Regions from separate parts of the Sellimonas catena genome, predicted to be linked through region 2. Evidence: riboswitches for the same ligand, from Rfam matches in the RefSeq annotation. Region 2 holds a riboswitch; each other region holds the start of a gene.
What was found. A riboswitch is a leader RNA that binds a small molecule or an ion and turns the genes downstream of it on or off. The one in region 2 is predicted to bind FMN.
Positions count from the first base shown of each region.

Region 1: another riboswitch for FMN. It lies ahead of Selli1_RS06905 (ECF transporter S component); the one in region 2 lies ahead of Selli1_RS17175 (ECF transporter S component).
Region 3: another riboswitch for FMN. It lies ahead of Selli1_RS01205 (ECF transporter S component); the one in region 2 lies ahead of Selli1_RS17175 (ECF transporter S component).

Region 1 is NZ_BSBO01000012.1:2,780-10,265, forward strand. Features, by position in the region: gene Selli1_RS06880 (phosphotransferase) at 1-726, shown strand, start outside; gene Selli1_RS06885 (MFS transporter) at 807-2,039, opposite strand; gene Selli1_RS06890 (zinc dependent phospholipase C family protein) at 2,036-2,920, opposite strand; gene Selli1_RS06895 (aminopeptidase P family N-terminal domain-containing protein) at 3,013-4,800, opposite strand; gene Selli1_RS06900 (MurR/RpiR family transcriptional regulator) at 4,955-5,773, shown strand; FMN riboswitch at 5,833-5,951, shown strand; gene Selli1_RS06905 (ECF transporter S component) at 6,044-6,667, shown strand; gene Selli1_RS06910 (creatininase family protein) at 6,657-7,451, shown strand.
Region 2 is NZ_BSBO01000053.1:2,030-9,515, reverse strand. Features, by position in the region: gene Selli1_RS17180 (Tex family protein) at 1-1,393, shown strand, start outside; FMN riboswitch at 1,477-1,596, shown strand; gene Selli1_RS17175 (ECF transporter S component) at 1,759-2,391, shown strand; gene Selli1_RS17170 (YcxB family protein) at 2,543-3,091, shown strand; gene tsaE (tRNA (adenosine(37)-N6)-threonylcarbamoyltransferase complex ATPase subunit type 1 TsaE) at 3,104-3,535, shown strand; gene trpS (tryptophan--tRNA ligase) at 3,538-4,623, shown strand; gene tsaB (tRNA (adenosine(37)-N6)-threonylcarbamoyltransferase complex dimerization subunit type 1 TsaB) at 4,637-5,356, shown strand; gene rimI (ribosomal protein S18-alanine N-acetyltransferase) at 5,343-5,816, shown strand; gene Selli1_RS17145 (hypothetical protein) at 5,858-6,097, shown strand; gene Selli1_RS17140 (ribonuclease Z) at 6,201-7,112, shown strand; gene tsaD (tRNA (adenosine(37)-N6)-threonylcarbamoyltransferase complex transferase subunit TsaD) at 7,126-7,486, shown strand, end outside.
Region 3 is NZ_BSBO01000001.1:232,936-240,421, reverse strand. Features, by position in the region: gene mobV (MobV family relaxase) at 1-738, opposite strand, end outside; gene Selli1_RS01220 (replication initiator protein A) at 927-1,322, opposite strand; gene Selli1_RS01215 (cysteine-rich VLP domain-containing protein) at 1,434-1,847, opposite strand; gene Selli1_RS01210 (helix-turn-helix domain-containing protein) at 2,178-2,978, shown strand; FMN riboswitch at 3,076-3,224, shown strand; gene Selli1_RS01205 (ECF transporter S component) at 3,319-3,963, shown strand; gene Selli1_RS01200 (riboflavin kinase) at 3,974-4,687, shown strand; gene Selli1_RS01195 (DUF5688 family protein) at 5,346-6,233, shown strand; gene Selli1_RS01190 (FAD binding domain-containing protein) at 6,305-7,060, shown strand; gene Selli1_RS01185 ((2Fe-2S)-binding protein) at 7,061-7,486, shown strand, end outside.

The DNA of each region.
Region 1 (7,486 bases), on a different contig from region 2:
GAGAAGCCGGAGCAGTTCTATCAGTCCGGCAGCAGTTTTGGCCATTTCCTGAAACAGCTTGGCGATTATCCGGCATCCAGACTGCATGAGACGATTCCGGACTTCCACAATACGGTTAAGAGATTTGAAGCGTTTGAGGTTGCCCTGAAACGGGATCTGAAAAACCGGAAAGGCAGTTGCCGTCCGGAGATTGATTTCGTCCTTAAACGCAAGGATGACTGTGCAGTGCTTGTGAAACAGCAGGATGACGGAACGCTTCCGCTTCGTGTGACTCACAATGATACGAAGTTAAATAATATTCTTTTTGATTCCAGGACTGGAAAAGGGCTGTGCATTATCGATCTGGATACGATCATGCCGGGCCTTGCAGCGAATGATTTTGGTGATTCCATTCGGTTCGGCGCGGCGACAGCGGCAGAGGATGAGAAAAACCTGGATCTGGTACATTTTGATATTTCCCTGTATGAGCTTTATGTAAAGGGATATCTGGAGGAGACAAAGGATGTGCTTACCAAGGAAGAGATCGAAAGCCTTCCATGGGGAGCAAGACTGATGACACTGGAGTGCGGTATCCGTTTCCTGACAGACTATCTTCAGGGAGATACCTACTTTAAGACAGAGTATCCGGAGCACAATCTGGTGCGTGCGCGGACGCAGTTTCGCCTGGTGGACGAGATGGAGCAGTGCTTTGATAAGATGCAGGAGATCGTTCGGAAATACGCATAAATAATAGCATACAGAAATAAAAAAGGATCTTTTCTGGACAGCCTTTAAATGAGGCGTGCCGGAAGAGATCCTTTTTTGTTTTAGGATAATTTTTCGGTACGAAGAAAGAAGAAAAATCCGATCAGGAACATGACGGCGAGAGAACCGACGCCAAGATTCATGTTTCCTGTGAGCTGGCTCATTGCGGAGACCAGAGTGGTTCCGAGGAAGGATGCACCCTTTCCGCAGATATCGTAGATGCCAAAGTATTCTCCGGAGCGTTCAGCCGGAATGATCCGGGCGAAATAGGACCGGGAGAGGGACTGGATCGCGCCCTGGAAGATTCCGACACAGACAGCCAGAATCCAGAACTGATACTGTTCTTTTAAAGTGATGCCGTAAAGGGCGATCAGAAAATATGCTGCGATACAGATCTTGATCAGGCTTGCGTTTTTGTATTTTCCACTCAAGCGTCCGAAAATCAGTGCGGCCGGGAAGGCAACGATCTGCGTTACCAGAAGTGCCAGAAGCAGTCCGGTCGTATCCAGACCCAGAGCTGTTCCGTAGGCGGTTGCCATGTCAATGATGGTGTACACGCCGTCGATGTAGAAGAAAAAGGCAATCAGGAAGAAGAGAATCTTCTTGTTTTTCTTCAATTCTCCGAACACATGGCCGAGACGGCGAAGTCCGGAGGAGACTGCATGATCGTGGTTTTCGATACAGTGCAGTTGTTTGTAGCTTCGAAGAAGCGGTACCGCAAAGCAGACCCACCACACGGCGATCAGAAGAAAAGCAATGCTCATGGCCATGTTCATGGTAATTCCCAGCGTTTCGTAAAAGAGAACGAGGGCAAGGCTGATCAGAAACGGGATACAGCTTCCGATATATCCCCAGGCGTAGCCGCGGGAGGAAACTTCGTCCATCCGCTCTTCGGTGGTGACGTCAGTGAGCATGGAGTCATAGAAGATCAGGCTCAGAGAGTACGCTGCCTTTGCAAGTACAAAAATCAGCAGAAACCAGATCCAGGAGCTTAAGAACCCAAGCACCACGCAGCCGCAGGCCCCTACCAGAAGAGAGAAGAGAAAAAGCCGCTTTTTCCATCCTCTGAAATCCGAGACTGTTCCGAGAACCGGTCCGAGGATGGCGGTGATAATCGTTGCAGCCGAAGTGGCATATCCCCAGAAAGCGAGGTAATCGACTTCCGAGACGTTGGCGCTCGATGCAAGGTAGTTAAAATAAATCGGCATAATGGTGGAAACCAGGAGAGTAAAAGCTGAGTTTCCTACGTCGTAAAAAATCCATTTCTTTTCCAGTGATGTTGTCTTCCATTTCATTGTGAAAGTTCCTCCGTGTCAGGTTTGTAACGGCGCTCTTCTTTTAAGGATAAGACCGGGATATGTTCCCAGCCTGGTTTTGGTCCGAAAGTATGGCGGAAATAAGGCGAGAGCGGTTCTCCGTGATTGAAAAATGCAACATAATTTTTCGTAAGTGAGAGGCCAAGCGGCACGCATGCCTCCATCAGTTTGTGAAGCCTGAGGTTGCTGTCCGCGCAGTGCGGATTGGCTTTTTCCTTCATCAGCAGTCCGCCGAGGCTTTTGTAGGTAAAGGTGGCGTGCATAAAGAATGTTACGAGACTGCGTGTGAGCCGGTCAGAGGTTGTAAACAGGTCATTGTACCAGATCATGGAAGAAATGGAGGACTCTACCTGCCGGACGCTCAGTGTCGGGAAAAACGCCTGGATTGCTTTTGCTCCTGCCGTTGAAGCGTGGAGGTGTGAAGTCACCTTTGCGTGAAGCGGGCGTTTATTCTGTTTCAACAGAAGATAGCGGTCAAACTCGGTTTCAATATCGGAGTGGGTAACCGGATCCTCCGTGAGTTTTTTCTCAATATAGCTGTGGCAGACGCTGTCCAGTGTGAAGTGACAGAGAAAGCCAAGAATGTAGGCTAACCGGGCATGTTTCTCGGATATGGAGGCTGCGGATAAAATCACATCTCTGGAGCGCCGGAAGAATGGTGCAGCGCTTACATCGTGCATGTGGTAGCCGGTCCGGTTGACACGGTTTTTGAGAAGTGCATGGTAATAAAAGAACAGATCCGGGCCGTGCAGTCCGATTTCAAACAGATCCTCATGGAGGGAAATCAGCTTGCGGATATCGGCCGGAAATGCTTTTTTCATCATTTCTCCGAAGGTGTAGTGTGCATAGATGGATGGCATAATATCATCTCCTGTTCATGGTAGTAACAGATACGGCTCCGGCACCTGAAGGCACCGGAGCCGTATCGCTGCATCTGAAATCAGTTTTCGGTTTAGATCTCTCTTGTGTATGTTCTGAGCCATTCTTTCTCCTCATTGTCAAGGTATGGAGAAATTTTCTCATAAACAGTCTTGTGGTAATCATTGAGCATTTTCTTTTCTTCTGCTGTCATGATTTCCGGATTGATGGCGTCAAGGTCCATCGGGATGTAAGTGATCGGTTCAAAGTACATGAACTGTCCGTATTCGTTTTTCTCACCCTCGCATGTGAGAAGCTCGTTCTCCAGACGGATACCGTGGCTTCCTTCGATGTAGATACCAGGCTCGTCTGTGATGATCATACCTTTCTCAAACGGCTGAATCTCGCCTGCGCGGAACTGCCATCTGAATCCTGCCGGGCCTTCGTGAATGTTCAGAAGGTATCCAACGCCGTGTCCTGTTCCGTGATTGAAGTTTAAGTTTCTATCCCAGAACGGCTTTCTTGCAAGCATGTCCAGAGTCATTCCAGTGCAGCCTTTTAAGAAGCGTGCGTTTGCAAGGGAGAGATTGCTGATTGCAACCAGTGTAAAGTGATCTTTCATGATCTGAGGGATCTCTCCGAGTGCGTAGGTACGTGTAACGTCTGTGGAGCCTTCGTAGAATCCGGCACCGGTATCAGTCAGGAACAGTCCGCCTTCTTTGAGCTCAACATCTGTTTCCGGTGAGGATGTGTAGTGTACGATGGCACCGTGCTCACCATAGGAGCTGATCGGCTCGAAGCTTGGGCGGATGAAGTTGCCCTGTTCTGCACGGAACTCGTCCAGTTTGTCAGATGCGCTCATCTCTGTGATCGTCATCTTGCCCACATTTTCCTTGAGCCATTTCATGAATTTCACATGTGCGACGCTGTCCTTGATCTGAGCCTGACGGATGTTTTCGATCTCTACTTCGTTTTTGATTGCCTTGAAGAGGATCTCCGGGTTACGCTCTTCCACTTTTGCAACACCTTCCGGGATGTTGTTGTAAAGTGCGTAGTTCAGTCTTGCCGGGTCGATCAGAAGCACTTCGTCAGATCCGACTTTCTTGATGTCTTCGTAAATGTCATTGTACGGATGGAAGACAACACCGTCTTTTTCCAGATCCGCCTTGATTTCGCTGCTTAATTTTGCCTCGTTGATGTAGAGGTCTACTTTATCCATGGTGATCACTGCGTAGGACAGTACAAGAGGGAAGAACTCGATGTCGTTTCCACGGATATTGAGTGTCCAGCAGATATCATCCAGTGTTGTGAGGACATGAGCAGTTGCTCCGGCATTTTTCATGTCTTCACGGATGCGGGACAGCTTGGATGCAACTGTCTCACCTGTATATTTCAGATTCAGTGCGAAGACCGGTTCCTCGGAAAGGGCCGGGCGGTCTTCCCAGATCTGGTCGATGAGGTCATATTCGTAAACGATTTTTCCGTGTTTCTCGGTTGCGATGGACTCGTAATCCTGTCCCTCACCCATGGAAACTACACGTCCGTCAAATCCGAGTGTGCCGTTTTCCGGTAATGTATCAGCAAGGAACTCATGGATAGTCGGAACACCCGGCTCGCCCATTTTCATCAGTTCAACTGTAGAGCCCTCGAGCTGCTTTGCAGCCTGGATGAAATATCTTCCATCTGTCCAGAGGTAAGCGCCTTCTTTTGTGATGACAGCTGTTCCTGCAGATCCGGAGAATCCGGTAATAAATTTTCTCGCTTTAAAATGTTCCCCAACATACTCGCTCTGATGGAAGTCTGCTGTCGGGACAATATAGATGTCAATTCCTTTTTCTTCCATAAGAGTACGCAATTTTGCGATTCTTTCAGGTACGTTCATAATAAAAACCTCCTATTTTTCCGGCAAACATGCCATTTTCAAACAATCTCATTATAACACAAAAACTATGGGAGAGTTAGTATTATTTTTGTGAAACCTGTGTTATACTCTCGGTAGTGTTATGTAAAATACAGACAGAAGAAAGGAAAAGAACATGGAGCACTACGCAAGGTCGATCATACCGGTGATTGAGTACAACTATGAGAATTTTACAGCTTTGGAGCGGACCATCGCGGATTTCTTTATCCAGAATAAAAAGAAGCGGGATTTTTCCGCAAAGGCGGTTTCTGAACGGCTTTATGTTTCCGAGGCATCTCTCTCCCGGTTTGCAAAAAAATGCGGATTCCGGGGATACAGGGAGTTTATCTATCAGTACGAGGATACATTTCGGGAGAAGAAAAGCAGACCCTTTGCAGATAATACAAGACGGGTGCTGGATACTTATCAGGAGCTTTTGAATAAGGCGTATAATCTGGCTGATGAAAAGAAATTCAAAAAGATTGCCGGGATGCTGTTTCAGGCGGAGAGAATTTTTGTCTGCGGTGTCGGAAGTTCCGGAATTGCCGCCAGGGAGACGGAGCTTCGGTTTATGCGGATCGGGCTGAATATCAATTCTCTCGTGGACCGGGACATGATCCGGATGCGGGCGGTCTTTCAGAATGAAACCTCTCTGGTCATCGGATTCAGCATGAAAGGGCAGACGGAAGAGGTTCAGTATATGCTTCAGGAGGCGAAGCGGCGAGGAGCCGGATGTGTCCTTGTGACAGCGCGGAACAACCCGGATTTCATGGAGTATTGTGACGAGGTGATTCTCGTCCCGGCACTGGACAATCTGGAGTATGGAGATGCGATTTCTCCTCAGTTTCCGATTCTGGTTATGATGGACCTGCTGTATGCCTGCTGCCTCGAACAGGATCAGGAGCGGATCGATGCGTTTTTGCAGGATACGGCCCGCGCACTTACAAATCCATAAATTGCATCAGATGTATTGCACAATGGATATGAGTGTGCTACGATAATACTGCAAATGAATAAATTCTTCGGGGCAGGGTGTAATTCCCTACCGACGGTATAGTCCGTGACCCACGTATGTGGCTGATTTGGTGAAATTCCAAAACCGACAGTGACAGTCTGGATGGGAGAAGAAACAGTGAACAGAGAATCTCAGTGCCCCTGGTGCTGGGATTTTTTTCTTTCGAAGGATTTACGAAATTTGTAACATCATTCGAAAGGAGAAAAGTATATGAGAACAAAAAACAAAACCTACTACTTCATCATTACGGCCATGCTTTCGGCTCTTGCCGGCATACTGATGTCAATGGAATTCCCGATTCCTTTGATGCCGCCGTTTTATAAGGTGGATTTCAGCGACGTCCCTTCTGTGATCGCGACATTTCTGCTGGGGCCGGTGTCCGGAATCTGTGTGGAGGTCATCAAAATTCTGATCAAGCTGATCACGGTTGGGACAACGACAATGTTTGTCGGTGAATTCGCTAATCTTCTAGGGACGCTGCTGTTTGTGCTCCCGCTGTGGATCGTGTTCAAAAAGATGGGACAGACGAGAAAGGCGGCAGTGATTTCGCTTGGGATCAATCTTCCGGTCCGGATTGCGTTTTCCTGTGTCCTGAATGCGTGCATTACACTTCCGCTTTATGCATCGGCGATGGGCCTTTCTCTGGATGAAGTGGTCCGCACCGTGGGAGCAGTCAATCCTCTGATTCGAAATCTTCCGCTGTTTCTCATACTGGCGACAATCCCGTTCAATCTGATCAAGCTTTTGCTGAATTATATTGTGGGATATCTTCTGTATGACAGGCTGAAAGAAGTGGGAGTTGTCAAAGGATGGAGGGAACGGTATGATTCGTAAGTACAGAGAACTGACGCGTCTGGAAATGGAACAGGTGGATAAGGAGGAGACGATCGTCCTGATTCCGGTGGGAGCACTGGAGCAGCATGGAAATCAGGCGCCGCTTGGGACAGATGACATCATTGCGGAAGCAATGGTGGAATACCTCGGAAAAGCGCTGGAGGAAGCCGGAGAAGCAGACTTCCCGATTCTTGCGTTTCCGGTTATTCCGGTTGGCCTGAGCACAGAGCACAAGAATTTCTGCGGATCCATTACTTTAAAGCCGGATACGTACTATCATCTGCTCTATGATATCAGTGAGAGCCTTTACCGCCATGGTTTTCGGAAGATCGCATTTCTTGTATGCCACGGAGGAAATCTGCCGGTGATTCAGATCTTAAGCCGTGAGCTTCGGAGTGAACTTGGAATGTCGCCGTTTATTCTGTCATCGGGAGCATTTGGACATCCGGATGTACAGGCAACAATATCAGAAGGTAATCATTACGATTTTCATGGAGGAGAAATGGAGACATCCATGGTGATGGCGGTCGACGAGACACTGGTGAAGCTGGAGACTTCCGAGGCGGGAATACCAAGTGCGTTTGTAGGCAATCAGACGCTGAAGACCGGAGGAAATGTTACAATCGGATGGGTTTCAGAAGACTGGAAGACAGCGGAAGGGAAACCGATCGGTATCGGAGGCGATCCGGGCGGAGCTACGGCCGAAAAAGGCCGGATTATTCTGGAGACGAGTGCGAAAGTTCTGGTTCCAGGGCTTATGGAAATACGGAAATGGAAAGCGTAAACACGAAAAAGAGGCTTGACAAGCGCACGGGAATC
Region 2 (7,486 bases):
ATATACAGAACCTGTATTAAAAGAGGCGGTCAAGGACAGCTACAGTCGTCTGATTGCGCCGGCCATTGAGAGGGAAATCCGCAATGAACTTACGGAAAAGGCGGAGGACGGGGCCATTGCTGTGTTCGGGAAAAATCTGACACAGCTTCTTATGCAGCCTCCGATTACAGGACGGGTTGTGCTTGGCTGGGACCCGGCATTCCGGACCGGATGTAAACTTGCGGTTGTGGATCCGACCGGAAAAGTGATCGGAACGACAGTGATTTATCCGACAGCGCCGACTACCCCTGCCAAAATCAAGGCATCCAAGGACCTGCTCAAAAAGATTATTCCGAAGTATCATATCAGCCTGATTTCTCTTGGAAACGGAACAGCATCCAGAGAATCGGAACAGTTTATTATGGAACTGTTAAAAGAAATCCCGGAAGAGCACGTACAGTATGTGATTGTAAATGAGGCGGGAGCATCAGTGTACTCCGCAAGCAAGCTGGCATCGGAAGAATTTCCGAATTTTGATGTGGGACAGAGAAGTGCCGCGTCAATTGCAAGAAGGCTTCAGGATCCGCTTGCAGAACTTGTAAAGATTGATCCAAAATCCATCGGGGTCGGCCAGTACCAGCATGATATGAACCAGAAAAAGCTGACGGAAGCGCTGAATGGCGTGGTGGAAGACTGTGTCAACAAGGTCGGTGTAGATTTGAATACGGCATCTGCTCCGCTTTTATCCTATATTTCCGGTATCTCAAACACAATCGCAAAAAATATTGTGGCTTACAGAGAAGAAAACGGAAGATTTACAAACAGAAAGCAGCTTTTAAAGGTGCCGAAACTTGGACCGAAGGCATATGAGCAGTGTGCGGGATTTATGCGGATCGAAGGCGGGGATAATCCGTTTGACAGGACAAGCGTCCATCCGGAATCCTACGAAGCGGCAGAAAAACTTCTGAAAAAGCAGGGATTCACAACAGAGGATTTAAAAGCAGGAAATCTTGCAGCCCTTCCGGCCACCATCCGCGACTACCGGAAACTGGCAGAAGAGCTTGGAATCGGTGAGATCACTCTGCATGATATTGTAAAAGAGCTGGAAAAGCCGGCCAGAGATCCAAGAGAAGAGATGCCGAAACCGATTCTCAGGACCGACGTTCTGGAAATGAAAGACTTAAAAGAAGGGATGGTTCTGAAAGGAACGGTTCGCAATGTCATTGACTTCGGGGTGTTTGTGGATATCGGCGTTCATCAGGATGGTCTGGTACATATTTCCGAAATCACCGACAAAAAGTTTATCAAACATCCGTTGGAAGCGGTCAGTGTGGGTGATATCGTGGATGTTAAAGTACTGAGTGTGGACCTCAAGAAAAAACGGATTCAGCTTACTATGAAAGGAATCCGGTAAAGAATGCTGCTTACCCTGAATGTAAAAGACAAAAAGGTATTGAATTTTCCAAAAGACTGTTCTATACTAAATGTTAACAGGAAAAAATTCTTCGGGGTCGGGTGAAAGTCCCAACCGGCGGTGAAAGTCCGCGACCTGCCATTGGCAGCTGATCCGGTGCAATTCCGGAACCGACAGTACAGTCTGGATGAGAGAAGAAATGTACGAATCGTCAGATATCTGTATCTGAAGCAGAGCATCAAACCCCGGAACATATGGTTCCGGGGATTTTTTTGTACATTCCCATTTCCATAAGGGAAACTTTATGGCAGGAAGAGTTTCTTTTCTGAATTGAGTCTATCATTCAAAAAAAGGAGAGAAGAAACATGGAAAACACGCAGAAAAACACACAAATAAGAAGAAGCAGTACGAAAGTCAGATCGATGGCCCAGGTCGGCATGCTTGCAGCGGTAGCTACCGTCCTGATGCTTTTTGAATTTCCGCTTCCTTTTGTACCGAGCTTTTACAAACTGGATATCAGTGAAATCCCGGTCCTTCTTGGAACATTTGCGATGGGTCCTGTGGCGGGAGTTATGACAGAATGTATCAAGATTCTTCTGAATTTCGTGATTAATGGGACTGAAACAGGCGGTGTGGGAGAGATCGCAAACTTCCTGATCGGATGCAGTCTCTGTGTGCCGGCGGGTCTGATTTATCAGAAGATGCACACAAAAAAGGGAGCGATGATCGGACTTGCAGCAGGAACAGTATTCATGACGCTGATCGGATGCGTGCTCAATGCCTACATCCTGCTTCCGACCTATGCTGCAGCATTTGGAATGCCGCTTGATACGATTGTTCAGATGGGGCATGCATTGAATCCGGCAATTGACGGAGTTGCAACTTTTGTGATCCTTGCAGTGGCACCGTTTAATCTGATCAAGGGTATTCTGGTATCGGCAATTCTGCTTTTGATCTATAAGAAAGTCAGTCCGGTCCTCCATAGAGTAAATGAGTAAAAATGACAGAAAATTACTAAACCGAAACCTCTGCTGTGCGCAGAGGTTTTTCTGATCCTGGAAAAATCAGGAGATTCTTCGCAAACTTGCTGTTGTAACCGCGGACAGGATGCGTTATAATTTCAATATTCGGAAATATGGAGGAATACAGATGAAACCAAGTTTTGAAGTGAAAATGACACAGGAAGCACTTTTTGAATTTCTTATGTTTCATACATATCACGGGATCAAGGGAATTTTATACCTCGTAGTGGGAGTTGCCTGCTGGATCGGGGCGATTATAAGTTTTGCGATGGGCAGGGTTTCCTGGGGGCTGGGGCTTGTGTTTGTTTTTGCAACTCTTTTGTTTGTTGTACCATCGATCTTAAAGTTCAGTGCAGCCAGTCAGTTAAAGAAAAGTAAAATCTACAGCACGCCGATCCGCTATACGCTGGAAAAAGACGGGCTCAGAGTAGAGCGTGCCGGAAAAAATAAAATCACTCCGTGGAAAGATATGTACCGCGTTATGATGACACCGAATCTGGTGGCGATTTATCAGACACCGTATGCGGCATTTATTTTCCCGAACAGTGATATCGGACCGCAGATGGATCCTCTGAAGAAGACATTGCGGACATTGTTCCCGGAGGAGCTGATTGAGGATAATTCCGGTAAGATCCTTCCGTTTCTGTTTTCAAGAAAGAAGAAAAAGAAAAAATAGGGAGGAGACACTATGGTAAGAGAGACATATTCAGAGCAGGAGACGTTTGAGCTCGGAAAAGAAATCGGCGAATCGGCCCAAAGCGGAGATGTCTTTACTCTGGAAGGGGATCTTGGCGTCGGCAAGACGATTTTTACAAAAGGGCTTGCGTACGGACTTGGAGTACGTGAGGATGTTGTAAGTCCGACCTTTACGATCGTGCAGGAATACGAAGACGGGCGTCTTCCGTTCTATCATTTTGACGTGTACCGGATTGGAGACGTGGAAGAGATGGATGAAATCGGATATGAAGATTACATTCACGGTGAAGGCGTATGTCTGATTGAGTGGGCGAATCTGATTGAGGAGATTCTACCGGAAACAAGAATCCGGATCGTGATTGAAAAAGATCTGGAAAAAGGATTTGATTACAGAAAAATTTCTATCAATAAACTGGAGGGATAATAATGTCAAAGATTATATTAACAGGGGACAGACCGACTGGAAAGCTTCATGTCGGACATTACGTCGGTTCTCTGAAAGGGAGAGTAGAGCTTCAGAATTCGGGAAAATATGATGAAGTGTTTATCATGATTGCGGATGCTCAGGCTCTGACAGACAATGCAGACAATCCGGAGAAGGTGCGCCAGAATATTATTGAGGTTGCGCTTGATTACCTTTCCTGCGGACTGGATCCGGAAAAAGCAACGCTTCTGATTCAGTCACAGATTCCGGAGCTTTGTGAGCTTTCCTTTTATTATATGAATCTGGTAACCGTATCAAGGCTCCAGAGAAATCCAACGGTAAAATCCGAAATTCAGATGAGAAACTTTGAGGCGAGCATTCCGGTCGGATTTTTCACCTATCCGATCAGCCAGGCAGCGGATATCACCGCATTTAAGGCAACGACCGTTCCGGTCGGTGAAGACCAGCTGCCAATGCTGGAGCAGACAAAGGAGATCGTGCGGAAGTTTAATTCCGTTTACGGAGAGACGCTGGTAGAGCCGGAAGTTCTGCTCCCATCCAATCAGGCATGTCTGAGACTTCCGGGTACAGACGGAAAGGCAAAGATGAGCAAGTCTTTGCATAACTGTATTTACCTTTCCGACAGTGCGGACGATGTGAAAAAGAAGATTATGAATATGTTTACCGATCCGAACCACCTGAAGGTTTCTGACCCTGGAAAAGTGGAAGGAAATCCGGTATTTATCTATCTGGATGCATTCTGTAAAGACCGTCATTTTGAAGAATTCCTTCCGGAATATGCAAATCTGGATGAACTCAAAGCCCACTATACACGCGGTGGCCTTGGCGATGTGAAGGTAAAACGCTTCCTCAATGAAGTGATCCAGGAGGAACTGGAGCCGATTAGAAAACGGAGAAAAGAATACGAAAAAGATATTCCGGCAATCTACGAGATTCTGAAAAAGGGAAGCGAGAAAGCGGAAGAAGTAGCGGCAAAGACACTCTCTGAAGTGAAGGCTGCCATGAAGATCAATTATTTCGATGATGCCGAGCTGATCAGAGAGCAGGCAGAGCGATTCCAGAAATAGAAGGGGCGTTATTATGCGGATACTGGCACTGGACAGTTCGGGCCTGACAGCAAGTGTGGCTGTTGTGGAAGACGAACAGATCCTGTTTGAATATACGATGAATTATAAAAAGACACACTCCCAGACATTGCTGCCGATGCTTGATGAGGCGGTCCGGATGACCGGACTTTCTCTCGGGTCGGTGGATGCGATTGCTGTGGCAGGAGGGCCGGGGTCTTTTACCGGACTTCGGATCGGTTCTGCGACTGCGAAAGGACTGGGACTTGCACTTGATAAGCCGCTCATCCATGTGCCGACGGTCGATGCCATGGCATACCGAATGTTCGGATGCAGCGGGCTGATCTGTCCGATCATGGATGCAAGAAGAAATCAGGTGTACACAGGAATCTACCGGTTTGAAGAGAAGTTTGAAACAGTAAAAGAGCAGTTGACGGAGGACATTACCGTCCTTGCCGGAATGCTCAATGAGCTTGGAGAACGCGTTGTATTTCTCGGGGACGGAGTGCCTGTATACCGGGAGAAAATTGAGGAGACAGTAAAAGTGCCGTATGTTTTTGCACCGCCTCATATGTGCAGGCAGAGTGCGGCGGCAGTCGGCGCGCTTGGACTGGTTTATGCGAAAAAGGGAAAGACAGAGCATGCGCGGGATCACAAACCGGACTATCTCAGGATGTCCCAGGCGGAGAGGGAGAGACTGGAACGAGAAAAGGAACAACAACATGATTGCCCGTAAGGCCAATGAAGAAGATGCAGCCCGGATTGCAGAGATAGAACGGGCTGTTTTTTCTGATGCGTGGAGTGAAGATGCAGTCAGGGAGACGATGTGCCAGAAAACGGCGGAAATCTACGTGGCAGAGGATAGGAAAACAATTGTCGGGTACATTGTGATTTATACAGTACTTGATGAAAGTGAAGTTGTTCGGATTGCCGTTGACGCCGGATTCAGGGAAAGAGGAACAGGAGGCTTTCTTCTTGATACCGTAATTTCAGAAGGTGCATTGAAAGGAACTGCCGTATGGCATCTTGAAGTCCGGAAAAGTAATATGGCAGCACGCGCCCTCTATCAAAAGAAGGGGTTCTGGGATGTCGGAATCCGAAAAGGATTTTACGATAATCCGAAAGAGGATGCGGTTCTGATGACAAGAAGTCTGGAAACCGTTTCCGGTGTACAGGAAGAACGGGACAGACTATAATAAAGGCGTAACAAAAGCGAAACGAAAGTGGAGGGATTTGTATGCGCCGCTATACGATGAAAGAAAGAAGAGAAACAGAAACGATTTTCTGCAACGGGTGTGGAAAAGAAATCAAGATAAAGGATGGCGTAATACGGGAAGGGCTTCTTTCTGTAGAAAAAAGATGGGGATATTTTTCTGATAAGGACAACGAGGTGCACCGTTTTGATCTTTGCGAGGAATGCTATGACAGGATGGTTTCGCAGTTTGTGATTCCGGTGGAGAAGGAAAATGAAGTCTGACCAGACAGTCCCCTCCCGGTATGCAGCTGTTCTTTACTGAGAATAAAAGACTTGCTCTTTTTGTGGAAGAAAAGTCAATGATAGGACAGTTAGGAGAGAAAAAATGCTGGATGTTTGTTTGTTGGGAACCGGCGGCATGATGCCGCTCCCATATCGCTGGCTGACGTCACTGATGATGCGCTATAATGGAAGCAGTATTCTGATCGACTGCGGAGAGGGAACACAGATAGCGATCAAAGAAAAAGGATGGAGTTTTAAGCCGATTGATGTGATCTGCTTTACTCATTTTCATGGAGATCACATCAGCGGGCTTCCCGGACTTCTGCTTACCATGGGGAATGCGGACAGGCAGGAGCCCCTCACCTTGATCGGGCCGAAAGGGCTGGAACGGGTAGTGAATGCGCTGCGCATTATTGCACCGGAATTGCCTTTTGAGCTGCGTTTTATGGAAATCACAGAGACGCAGCAGACGTTTGAGATGGACGGATATCGGATCCGTGCATTCCGGGTGAATCATAACGTGACCTGTTACGGCTATACGATCGAGATTGACAGGGCCGGAAGATTTGATGTAGAACGTGCCACGAGTCAGGAGATTCCTCAGAAATTCTGGCGTTTTCTCCAGAAGGGGGAGACCATCGAGGACGGAGACCGGATTTACACACCGGACATGGTGCTTGGAGCACCGCGGAAAGGGATCAAACTTACATATTGTACCGATACACGGCCGACAAAATCGATCCGTGAGAATGCCGAAGGTTCGGATTTATTTATCTGTGAGGGAATGTACGGTGAGCCGGAGAAGGCGAAAAAGGCAGTGGAATATAAGCATATGACCTTTTACGAGGCGGCGAAACTCGCCAGGGAGGCAGAGGTAAAGGAGATGTGGCTGACACATTACAGCCCGTCGTTGACAAGACCGGAAGAATACATGGACGAAGTACGGAAGATTTTTCCTTACGCAAAGGCGGGAAAAGACCGGATGAGCGTAGATCTGGATTTCCCGGAATCGTAGTGGAGGTAGGAAGATGAGCGAAGAAAAAGATATTACAATACTTGCAATAGAAAGCTCCTGTGATGAAACGGCAGCGGCAGTTGTGCGAAATGGGAGAGAAGTGCTTTCTAATATTATTTCCTCTCAGATTGATCTGCACAAGCTGTATGGAGGAGTTGTGCCGGAAATTGCTTCCAGAAAACATATAGAGAAAATCAACCAGGTAATCGAGGAGGCACTTTTAGAGGCAAAATGCACCTTGGATGATATCGATGCGGTAGCGGTGACATACGGACCGGGACTTGTCGGAGCACTGCTTGTGGGAGTGGCTGAAGCGAAGGCGATTGCCTACGCCAGAAACCTTCCTCTGATCGGAGTGCACCATATTGAAGGGC
Region 3 (7,486 bases), on a different contig from region 2:
ATATTTCTTCAACTGCCCGGAGAAGTTCTCCATTTGCGGAAACCACTTCTTCAGCATGGAGAGGGCTTCCTCTTTCTTCTTTCCGGCGTTCAGCGGGTTAATTCCGTCAAGAGCCGCTTCAATCGCCCTTGCCTGTTTGGAGAGATTGACCGCCTGTTTGAACAGCCGGGTAGGGATATGCTTCCGCCCCGTCTTGCTGGCGCTCTCCCCACGCTCCAAGTTGGGATATTTCTCCACCATGTAAGTGTGAAAATCGTCCTGCCACTTTGTCAAATTTGCCCGGTTGCCTATGATTTCTTTGGCGCACAGGCGGTTGTCCTTTGTCAGCGGAACAAAAGTCAAATGCAGGTGGGGCGTTTTCTCGTCCATGTGTACCACCGCCGAAACGATATTTTCCCGTCCTACCCGGTCAATGAGGAAATCTGCCGCCCGCTGGAAAAACGCCTGTATCTCCTTTGGGGATTTCTTCTTGAAAAACTCCGGGCTGGCGGTGATAAGCGTATCCACAAACCGGGTGCTGTCTTTGCGTGTCCTGCACCCCGCCTGTTCGATACGGTTTTGAATGAAATGGTAGTATCTGCCCTCCGGCTTGACAATGTGAAAATTGTATTTGCTCCGGCTGGTGTCAATGTCGGGATTGCTGGCGTACTGGTCTTTCTGCCGTTCGTGGTGAGCTTCCAGCGGTCTTGCCGGGTTGCCCTTATGCTTTTCAAATCGCAAAATTGCGTGCTGTGCCATAAACTCCTTTCCCCATTCCCTTCCTTTCCTATCCGGGACTTTTCCACAGGAAAATCCCGCCGGAATTATCTCTGATAGGATTGGAATGGAATGGATATCAATAAATCATTTTAATCTCTGTATTTCTATATACCGTCCGGTTTTCGTACTTCAAGAAGATTGATTATCGTACTCCATGAGTACAGATTTCAGCCCTCCGGCGTACCAGAACCAGATTTCTTGAAGTCGGTGTTTGAAACCGCTTCATAGGATTTTGGGTAGATACGGTTGGGTTTTCCACAGCCCTGTTTCTGTATCTCCACAAGTCCCGCATATTGCAACTCACGCAGGGTATTCACCGCTTTCTGCCGCCCGCAGCGGAGCAGAGCGACCACCTCGCAGATTGGGTAATACAGGAAAATGCGCCCGTATTCGTCCGCCCAGCCGTTCTTGCGGGATAACTCTGTCCGGCGCAGGATAAAGGCGTACAGCAGCTTTGCTTCGTTGGACAAAGCTATGAATGTAGGGGCTTCAAAGAGAAAATTAGGGAGCCGGGTGAAGCTGACCGATTTCTCTGGCTGATGAATGTAAATCGTGTTTGTCATAGTGTGCTTTGTGGACAGTTAGAACGGCATTTCCGGGGGCAGACGATATTTTATATGACCTGCCCCGGTTCTGCCTTCTGGAAGGCTTGTATATCAAGACTTTTTTCCCGCCTAATTGTCCACGCTCGACCTCCTTTTCCGTTCACTTTCCGCTTTCTGCCGCCTGTGAACGCTGGCGGCACAGTCCGGGCAGTATTTTGCCCGGTTGGATTTGGGGACGAACACGCCGCCGCAGACCGCACAGCGTTTCAAGTCCTTATCTCGGAAAATCTCCGCTTCCAGTGTCCCGTCCAGCGGCAAGACCGCCCAGCGGAACCACTTACAGCAGACCGAGAAAGAAACCGTCTGCGGGCAGGTATGGCTGTCCCCGTCATCAAGGGCGATACAGTCCCCGCCCTCATAACAGCAGCACTCCCGGCGGATAAGGGCGTTTGTCTGTTTCCTCTGCGCCGGGGTCATGCGGTAGAGAGAGCCGTCCGGCTTGCGCTCTATGGGCGGCAATCGTCTGTATGAATTTTCTTTCATGTGTTCCTCCGTTTCTCTGTTGCCGTTCTCCCCGAAAAGGCTTCCTGCCCCATTCCTGCGGCGTGTTCCGGCGTTGGCACGCTCCCCGGACTTCGGGACATTTTGTCCCGAAGTGGCTCGTTGCGGTGCTTCCCCTGCCGGGGTATTCCTTTTCGGACGGTCATTCTGTTTTCAAGGTGCTGTTCCGAACGTTCGTAAATCCAGTTTATCAGAAAAAAATGCAAATCCCGGATTGTTGCGAGAATTGCATTTTCCCAAAGTCTATACTTTTGAAATTGCATTTCTGCAATTATCCTGTATAATGGAAACATACGGAGGAGGTGCGTATCTATGGCTTTACCCGGAACACCCGGACAGCGGATTTCAGACCTTTGCAACGGGCGGCATATCCCGCAAAAGGAACTGGCAAAGAAAATAGGGATTTCCCCCTCTCAGTTGAGCCGGATTGTCAGCGGGGAAACTAAGACGGTCAGCAGTGATATTCTCATAGGCATTGCGAAAGAATTTAGAGTGTCAACGGATTATATTCTGGGCTTGTCAACGGTGAGCGTCCAAAAGAGTTATGACATATCGGAATTGGGCTTGTCCGAGGGAGCAGTCCGGGGGCTTGTGACGGGAATGGTAGATGTGGAAATTCTCAACCGCTTGTTAGAACATAAGAATTTCCCACGCCTGATAAGCTTGATACATATTTATTTTCAGGACACAGCGGCAAGGGGCGTTATGGCACGAAACCAGGTAATCGAAATGGCAACATCTTCGCTGTCCAATTTAATGAAAGACCGCCCGGAATACCGGGCGGAAGCAAGACAGGATATACAGTTTATGAACGTTCAAAAGCTGGGGGAGCATGAAGCAGAGATTGAGAAAATCAAGAATGTATTTATGTCTATCCTGCGGGACATAAAAGGCGATATAGACAGCGGGGAGCCGCCGGAAGAACCAGTGACCGCCGCCATGTTTCAAAATATTCAGAACGCTGCACAGGAGCAGAAGCAGGAATTACATACCATTGATGATGTGACGGCGTTGGTTGCGGAACAGCTTGAAAAGGTCATGCCGCTGGACGAGGAAACAAGCGAACAATTCCAGCAGTTGATGAAGAAGATGATTGAGCAGGCGGGAAAGTAATATTTTTCATTTTAGATTTCCGAATTGTTTCCGAAATGCCTTCATTTTATTGCCAATTAGAAATGGCAAGGCTATACTTATATGTGCAACTGAATATAAATGTCTTCGGGGCAGGGTGACTCTTATGTAACAGTATCAGTTCATAAGCAAGAATTCCCGATTGGCGGTTAAAGTCCGCGAGCGTTAAGCGCATGATTTGGTGCAATTCCAAAACCAACAGTAAAGTCTGGATAAAAGAAGATGACTAATATTGCAAAAATCATTATTGAATTATGCCATTGTTAGCACCTGAAAGACAGTTCCTTTCAGGTGCTAATTTTGAATATGGAGGAAATCTAAAATGAACAACAAAACTAAAAAAATGACAACCGTTGCTATGCTTTGTGCAATCGCTTATGTGGTTATGGCAGTAGGAAGAATACCGATTGTTTTGTTTCTCAAATATGACCCTAAAGATGTTGTAATTACTTTGGGCGGGCTAATCTGGGGGCCATTGACATCTTGTATTGCGTCAGTAATCGTGTCTTTTATCGAAATGATGACGGTTAGCGATACTGGTATTTTGGGTTGCATTATGAATATTGTATCTACCTGCTCTTTTGCCTGTACCGCAGCCTTTATTTACAAAAAAAGACACACCTTACATGGAGCATTGTTAGGATTGATTTTAGGAAGTATGGCTATGGTTGCAATTATGCTTTTGTGGAACTATTTAATAACACCGCTTTATATGGGCTATCCCCGTGAAGCAGTCGCAAAATTGCTCTTGCCTGCATTTTTGCCGTTCAACTTACTAAAAGCCGGACTAAACGCCAGTATTACATTTTTCCTGTATAAACCAGTAGTAACCGCTTTGCGAAAAAGCGGATTTATTGAAAGCGAGAATGTGAAAAAGAATAATAAGCCTATCGGACTATATCTTATTTTCACAATGATAATTGTGACTTGTATTTTGATTGTGCTGTCTATGAATGGTCTAATTTGAGGATATGCTGATGAAAGAAAAGAATATATCTTTATGCGGTAAAGTTGTTCACGGCAGAGGTATTGGAAAACTTGTAGGAAGCCCCACCGCTAATTTAGAAATATTGTCAAAAGAAAATACACCACTACCAGGAGTTTACATTTCATCTGTTTGTTGGAACGAAAAAACATATTATGCCGTTACCCACATAGGGAAGCGTCCTACTATTGATAATGACGAAAACATTTCAACAGAAGTCCATTTGCTGAATTTCAATCAAGATATTTACGGAGAAAAACTTCTTGTTGAACTATATACCAGATTAAGAGAACCGCAAAAATTCAGCGATTTATCGGCGTTGTTAAACCAGATTAGACAAGATTGTATAGCAACAAGGGAATTTTTTAATTTGGGTGATTTACCGAATACATTATACATGGATATAGAAATGCATAAGGTATCAGTTGAAAACACAGAAGTATTTTTATCAACGAAAGAGTTTGATATTTTGTATCTGCTATATTCTAATCCAGACGTTACGTTTAGCAAAGGACAAATTTACCAAGCTGTATGGCATGAATTTTCAAACGACTATTTTCATGCTGTGGAAAACACGATTTATCAAATCAGAAAAAAATTACGTCCATATTTGAACGACATGGATTGTGTAAAAACGGTTGTAGGATATGGCTACAAATTTCAACTGAATAGCAAAGCCAGCCGATCCAGTCAACGGTCAAGATGAACGGCGCAATAAATGCGCCGCCGTTGACAGTCCCGCCCGCCTTTGCTGATAGGCAATCAAGGCGGGAAAGCCCTAAAATGGCTTCCCGCCCATTTCAATTTTGAGAGAAAGTCCGTCTGCTTTTTCGTGAGTGTGTCCACAAGTTCGGGACATTTTGTCCCGAAGTCCGGCGTTGGACGAGAGACGGGGGCTTTCATATACGCCCTGTCTGCTGATGAAACCAGTCCTGCGCTTGCGGCTCCACGCCACGCAATCACAGCCCTGTTTTCCTGCCGCTTCAAATCCCCTTGCCCTCTCCGGTGGCAATGGCATTTTTACGGCAACGCTGACAGAGCGTATAACACACTACACTTTGCAAGCAAAGTCGTGTGCCAAAGGGTGCCCCTTTGGAAACCCCGGACAACAAAACAGGCTGAATATCTCGCACTTCCCCGGTGCTTGATACTCAGCCTTTATTTGTTGTCAGCAGCCCCCGTTTCGTGGTCTGCGTGTAGTTCCTTGTAAACTGACCTAAACCTCAGTGTAAAAAACAGTTGCATTCTGCATTTTAAGCACGTATAATAGATTCAATACCAAATAAACACTCAATTCATAAACTCATTTTTATCAGATCAGAATCAGATCAATTCAGACTTCAGCGGGCCCGAAAGGAGCTTAGATGGAGTATCAGTTATTTTTATCAAATGTAAAAGAAAGACTAATAGAGGAGCTGCCGGCGGATGTCCATGTAGAAGATTACCGGACAACGAAGAATAACGGCGAAGTGCGTCAGGGTTTTTTATTCCGGAAATGTGAAGAGGGGATCTCGCCTATTGTCTATATGGAAGATTACTATGAACGGTATCTCAGAGGCATGGAAATGAAAGGAGTAACGGAAGGTCTTCTGGAGTGGTACAGTCAGAGCCAGAAGGTCCCGGAACCATTGATGGAAGCGGAGTATCTGGACAACTATGAGCGGATGAAGGACAAGATTGTATACAGGCTGATTAACGGGGAGAGAAACAGGCAACTGCTAAAAGAGGTTCCGCATCTTTCCTATCTGGACCTGGATATTGTGTTCTGCGTATTGTTTTCGGTAGAAAAGTACAGTGCCATTTCCATGATGATTACAAATGAACATCTGAAAATGTGGGGGATCACCCGGGAAGAGATCAGGCAGGCGGCCGGACAAAATACGCCCCGCCTTCTCCCGGCAGAGCTTCAGGATATTCAGAATGTAGTCATGGAACTGATTCCGGACTGCCGTGGAGAAAGCTGCTTTGCCGGCTATATGTATGTCCTTACCAATATGCAGAGAAGCCATGGTGCGGCCGCAATTCTGTACCCGGGGCTTCTGGAAATGATCGGGGAGGAGTGGAAGGAAAATTTTTATATTCTTCCAAGCAGTATTCATGAAGTTCTTCTTGTGCCGGAGAGTAAAAGTCCGGGTATCTGTGAATTGAAAGATGCGGTCTACAGCATCAACCGTTCCGAGGTTTCGGGGGAAGAATACCTTTCGGACACGGTGTATTATTATAATTACAGGAAAAAGCGGCTTTGCATGTAGATATTAAAGAAAGGTTATGCTAAAATAAAAAGAACTATGGATAATTTCAGAGAAACGGGAGGAGAGACATTTTGATAACAGTGAAAAACTATGTAAAGCCCGGCACACTCGAGGAGGCATATGAGATGAATCAGAAACGGGCCAACCGGATCATTGGAGGGATGATGTGGATCCGAATGGGCAGAGGAAATGTTAATACAGTCATTGATCTGTCCGGGCTTGGGTTTGATCAGATCACAGAGACCGAAACAGAATTTCGCATCGGCTGTATGAGTACTCTTCGTCAGCTCGAGACACACAGTGGGCTGAAAGAGACATTTGGAGACTTTTTTAAAGAGTGTACCAGACATATTGTCGGAGTGCAGTTTAGGAACGGGGCGACAGTAGGGGGAAGCATTTTCGGAAGATATGGATTTTCAGATATTCTGACGGCATTTCTTGTACTGGATACGAAAGTAAAGCTTTATAAAAAAGGAATCGTTCCTCTTTCTGAATTTATCAGAATGGATCGTGACAGAGATATTCTGGAAGAACTGATTGTGGCCAAGGACGGCAGAAAGGCAGTTTATCTCTCGGAGAGAAGAAGTCAGACTGATTTCCCGGTGCTGACCTGTGCGGCATCTGAAAAAGACGGAACAGTTCTACTTTCCATCGGCGCAAGACCAATGAAGGCGGATGTGACAGAGACTACAATAGACGAGATGGAACAGGCGGCTGATACCTTCACCTATGGAAGCAATATGCGTGGAAGCGGAGAGTACCGGAAGCATCTGGGACGAGTCCTTGCCGGTCGGGCGAAAAAAGCGTTGGAAGAGGGGAATGTGTAGATGGAAGTACAGTTTGAATTAAATGGGAAACCAGTCCATACAGAGATTGAAGCAGGTGCAGTGCTTCTGGATGTATTAAGAGATCTTGGATGCTACAGTGTAAAGTGCGGATGCGAGACAACCAACTGTGGACTGTGCACCGTCTGGGTTGACGGAACACCACGGCTTTCCTGCTCGATTCTGGCAGCAGGAATTTCAGGAAGAAAGATTACGACACTGGAGGGGCTTCAGGAAGAAGCGGCCCGGTTCGGAGCATATCTGGCGGCAGAAGGGGCAGAGCAGTGCGGATACTGTTCTCCTGGATTTATCATGAATGTCCTTGCCATGGAAAGAGAGCTCTGTGTATCCGGACATTGTCCGGACGCGGAAGAAATCCGGGAATATCTGGCCGGAAACCTGTGCCGCTGCACAGGATATGCAGGACAG